Regions from separate parts of the Halomonas mongoliensis genome, predicted to be linked through region 2. Evidence: predicted binding sites of a transcription regulator. Region 2 holds the regulator's gene; the other holds the start of a gene.
What was found. Region 2 encodes FNR, which switches genes on or off when oxygen is low (the NO sensors DNR and NnrR bind a similar motif). Its sites were predicted from a motif close to TTGATNTANATCAA; they were not measured.
Positions count from the first base shown of each region.

Region 1: a site for FNR is predicted at 911-924, ahead of ACRYRV_RS02575 (OmpW/AlkL family protein). Genes of this name have one in related genera too.

Region 1 covers NZ_CP199288.1:559,476-561,671, forward strand. Annotated here, with positions in the region: gene ACRYRV_RS02565 (OmpW/AlkL family protein) at 1-12, shown strand, start outside; gene ACRYRV_RS02570 (OmpW/AlkL family protein) at 226-810, shown strand; gene ACRYRV_RS02575 (OmpW/AlkL family protein) at 1,024-1,659, shown strand; gene ACRYRV_RS02580 (YqcC family protein) at 1,742-2,074, opposite strand.
Region 2 covers NZ_CP199288.1:1,107,288-1,109,483, forward strand. Annotated here, with positions in the region: gene hemN (oxygen-independent coproporphyrinogen III oxidase) at 1-482, shown strand, start outside; gene fnr (fumarate/nitrate reduction transcriptional regulator Fnr) at 579-1,322, shown strand; gene ttcA (tRNA 2-thiocytidine(32) synthetase TtcA) at 1,437-2,196, opposite strand, start outside.

The DNA.
Region 1 (2,196 bases), 550 kb from region 2:
TATCGCTTCTGATTCCCCCCTCTGCTTCTTTTGTTCCTGCTGCGCCGGGCCCTGCCCGGCGCAGCCGTCTGTGCCGTCGCGACCCGCCCGGTGATAACGGCTTTCACAATTCTTGACGACTCGCTACGGGACATTTGAAAACAGTGTTTTCTATAATGACTCTGTCATTGGCCACCGGGCACTCCGGCTTGGCTCTCGCGTGAAGCAACAGGAGGATCCCTGACCATGCGTACCTCTCGACTGATCACCGCCGCCGCCATCGCCGCCAGCTGCGCCTTCGCCAGCCAGGCCGCCCTGGCCTACAGCGCCGGCGACACCTTCGTGCGCGGCGGCTTCGCCAAGTCCGACACCCGCTCCGACAACGGCGTCGCCGACGGCATCAGCAGCGGCGAGACCGGCTTCACCTTCGGCGCCGGCTACCTCTTCCACGACAACATCGGCGTGGAGCTCAACAGCTCCGAGAAGATCGAACACACCGTCAACGGCGATGACACCATCGACCGGATGCCGGTCAACCTGCTGGTCAACTACTACCCCCTGGGCGGCATGGACTCCCGCGTCCAGCCCTATGTGGGCGCCGGCCTCAACTACACCCGCTTCTCCGGCGAGCCGGAGGGCGTGGATGCCCGTCGCAGCTATGGCGCCGTAGGCCAGGTAGGGGTGGATCTCGCCATCACCGAGAACCTGATGCTCAACGGCTTCGCCAACTACGCCGACGTGGACTCGCGTATCTCCGTAGACGGCGAGCGCCTCGGCACCGCCAAGGTGGATCCCATGACCATCGGCGGCGGCGTGACCCTGCGCTTCTGATGCCGCACATGGCATGATGATTGCGGTAACCAAGGACGCCGCCGGGCCCAGCCCGGCGGCGTCTTTTTGTGTCTCTCACCCTTGTGCATCGCAGCACCACTTGACCGGCGTCAAGAAAGCTCCGAGGCGGCTTGATTAAAATTGCCTTAACCCCGACAGGCCAGCAAGGGCCTGTACGGCATTGCTGAAACCGGAACGTCAAGGAGTCGCCCCATGCGCAAGCACTTCCCCACCCTGCTCGCCGCCGGCCTGGCCGCCGCCGCCTTTACCACCAGCACCCAGGCCCTGGCCTACGGCGCGGGCGACTTCTTTACCCGCCTGGGCGTCGCCAAGGTAGCGCCCAAGAGTGATAACGGTAACCTCGATACGGCTCTTGGCAACCTGGCGGTAGATGTCCAGGATGACACCAACTTCGCCTTTACCCTGGGCTATCGCTTCCACGATAACGTCGGCGTCGAGCTGCTGGCCGCCCTGCCCTTCGAGCATGACATCAACCTGGACGGCCAGAACCTGGCTTCTACCAAGCACCTGCCCCCGACCCTGACCGTGCAGTACTACCCCCTGGGCGGCACCGCGGCCCTGGTGCAGCCCTATGTCGGCGTAGGCATCAACTACACCCGCTTCTCCAGCGAGAAGCTTGATATTGATGGCATCGACCTCGACCTCTCCAGCTCCTGGGGCGCCGCCGGCCAGGTGGGCGTGGACGTCCTGATTGACGACAACTGGGCGCTCAACGCCGCCGCCTGGTATATCGATATCGAAACCGACGCCAGCCTCAACGGCACTGAGGTAGGCACCGTAAAGATCGATCCCTGGGTCATCATGGGCGGTATCAGCTACCGCTTCTGATCCTCGCGCCACCCGCGCGAAACGCAGGAGGCCCGCCAATGGCGGGCCTCCTGCGCTGGTGGGGAAGCATGTCGGGCCCTGTTCAGCCCTCGGTGACCAGCCGGTCGATGCGCGCCACGGCCTCGGCGATCATCTGCCGCTCGCTGGCGCGCGCCCCGGACTCGGCCAGCCAGGCCTCCACCGCCGGGGCCACCTCGCACTTCGCCGGCATCGGCGCACGGGCCTCCACCAGCGCCTCCAGGCGCACGATAAAGACGAAGCGCAGCCACTGGGACAGTGACATGGTGTCGGCACAGAAGGGCTCAACGCTGGCAAAGGCAGCCGCCTCGGGGGGCTCCATGCGCCACTGGCCGGTAGCGCGCATGGTAGCCTCCAGCTCGCGCAGGGCGACTGCCAGCTCCTGGTGAACGCTCATGAGAAATACCTCGGTGATGTGTACCGTCCATTATCCTGATGATCCCCCTCCCCTGGCTACCCCAAGGGGTTGTCCACACCCGCCCCCCTTCCCGGGACACCAGGCACACAGTTCACAGTTTC
Region 2 (2,196 bases):
ACTTTGCCCGCCGCGATGACAGCCTGGCCCTGGCCCTGAGCGAAGGCCGGCTGGCCCGGGACCTGCAGGGCTATACCTCCCACCCGCCAGGCGACCAGCTGGGCCTGGGGGTTGCCGCCATCAGCCGGGTCGGCGCCACCCTGACCCGCAACGCCCGGCAGCTGGAGGAGTACGAGGCCGCCCTGGATGCCAGCCGGCTGCCCGTGGCCGGCGGCCTTCGCCCAGGCCCCGAACAGCGGCTGCGCGCCGCCGCCATGGAGGCGCTGGCCTGCCGCCGGGAGCTGGATCTCACCGCCCTTTCCAGGGAGTATGGCTGCAATGCCGGCGTCCTCCTCGCCGACGATCTGCAGCGTCTGGCCCCCTTCTGCGAGGCGGGGCTCCTCGAGCGCCAGGGCGAGCGGCTGCGCCTGACGCCGGACGGCGCATGGGGGCTGACCCGCCTGCTGGCCGCCTTCGACCCCGGCGCCGACCCGACGCCCTGAGTCGGCCGCCGGGGGCTACCTCCTTGGAGGTGGTTTGCCCCGCCTGCTTTATCCTCCATAATGCCTTCCATGATCACGATCAAGGAGAAGGCGGCCATGCCTGACAGTCTGACCGGACGGCGGCGCTCTGTCCTGCACGAAACTCGCTGCCAGACCTGCAGCCTGAGTTCGCTCTGCCTGCCTCTGGCCCTCGAGGTGCAGGACATGGACCAGTTCGACGCCATCATCCGCCGCCGGGCACCGCTCAAGAAGGGCGAGACCCTGTTCCGTCAGGACAACCCCTTCACCAGCGTCTTTGCGGTGCGCTCCGGCAGCCTCAAGCAGGTGACCACCGAGGGGAGCGGCGAGGACCAGCTCACCAACTTCTACCTGCCCAGCGAGCTGGTTGGGCTCGACGGCATCGACGAGGAGCGCTACCCGGGCACCGCGGTGGCGCTGGAGACCACCACCGTCTGCGAGATCCCCTTCGACCGCCTGGATCAGCTGTCGGAGTCGCTGCCGGAGCTGCGCGGCCAGCTCTACCGCAGCATGAGCAAGGAGCTGCGCGATGACCGCCGCATGATGCGGCTGCTGTCGCGCAAGACCGCCGACCAGCGCCTGGCCAGCTTCTTCACCAGCCTCTCCGACCGCTTCCGGCGGCGCGGCTACTCGCCCTACAGCTTCCGCCTCTCCATGTCCCGGGCCGATATCGGCAACTACCTGGGCCTGGCCGTGGAGACGGTCAGCCGCATCCTGGGCCGCTTCCAGAGCCAGGGCCTGGTGGAGGTCTCGGGCCGCGAGGTGCATATCCTCGACCTCGACTCCCTGATCCAGGTCGCCGAGGAGGAAGGGGCCAAGTAGCCCCGGGCCGCCTGGCCTTAACCCCTCACGCAGAACCCCCCATCGGGCGAGTGCCCGATGGGGGGTTCTGGTTTTCGAGTCATGAGTTCCCGAGCCCTGGCGCCGGCGTCAGGGCTACTCGTTCAGCAGTTCGATGCGGCTGGCCTGCCGCCGCGCCTGCGCCTCCTCGAGCCCGACGAAGTCGAACAGCTCGCGGTCGGCCAGCTGGGACGGTGCCACATTGGTGACCGCCTTGAACATGCTCTCCAGGCGCCCGGGGTGTTTCCTCTCCCACTCGGCCAGCATCTCCTTGACCACCTGGCGCTGCAGGTTGGGCTGGGAGCCGCACAGGTTGCAGGGAATGATCGGGAACTCCATCAGCCGCGCATACTCGGCGATATCCGCCTCACGGCAGTAGGCCAGGGGGCGGATCACGATGTTATTGCCGTCATCGGAGAGCAGCTTGGGCGGCATCGCCTTGAGGCTGCCGCCGAAGAAGAGGTTGAGGAACAGCGTCTCGAGGATATCCTCCCGGTGGTGGCCCAGGGCAATCTTGGTGGCGCCGATCTCCTCGGCGAAACCGTAGAGGGAGCCGCGGCGCAGCCGCGAACAGAGCGCACAGGTGGTCTTGCCCTCCGGGGTCTTCTCCTTGACCACCGAGTAGGTATCGCGCTCCAGGATGTGGTACTCGACGCCGAGCGACTCGAGGTAGTCGGGCAGCACCTGCTCGGGGAAGCCGGGCTGCTTCTGGTCGAGGTTGACCGCCACCAGGGAGAAGTTCACCGGTGCATTGCGCTGCAGGCTGCGCAGGATGGAGAGCATGGCATAGCTGTCCTTGCCGCCGGAGAGGCACACCATGACCCGATCCCCTTCATGGATCATCCCGTAGTCGATG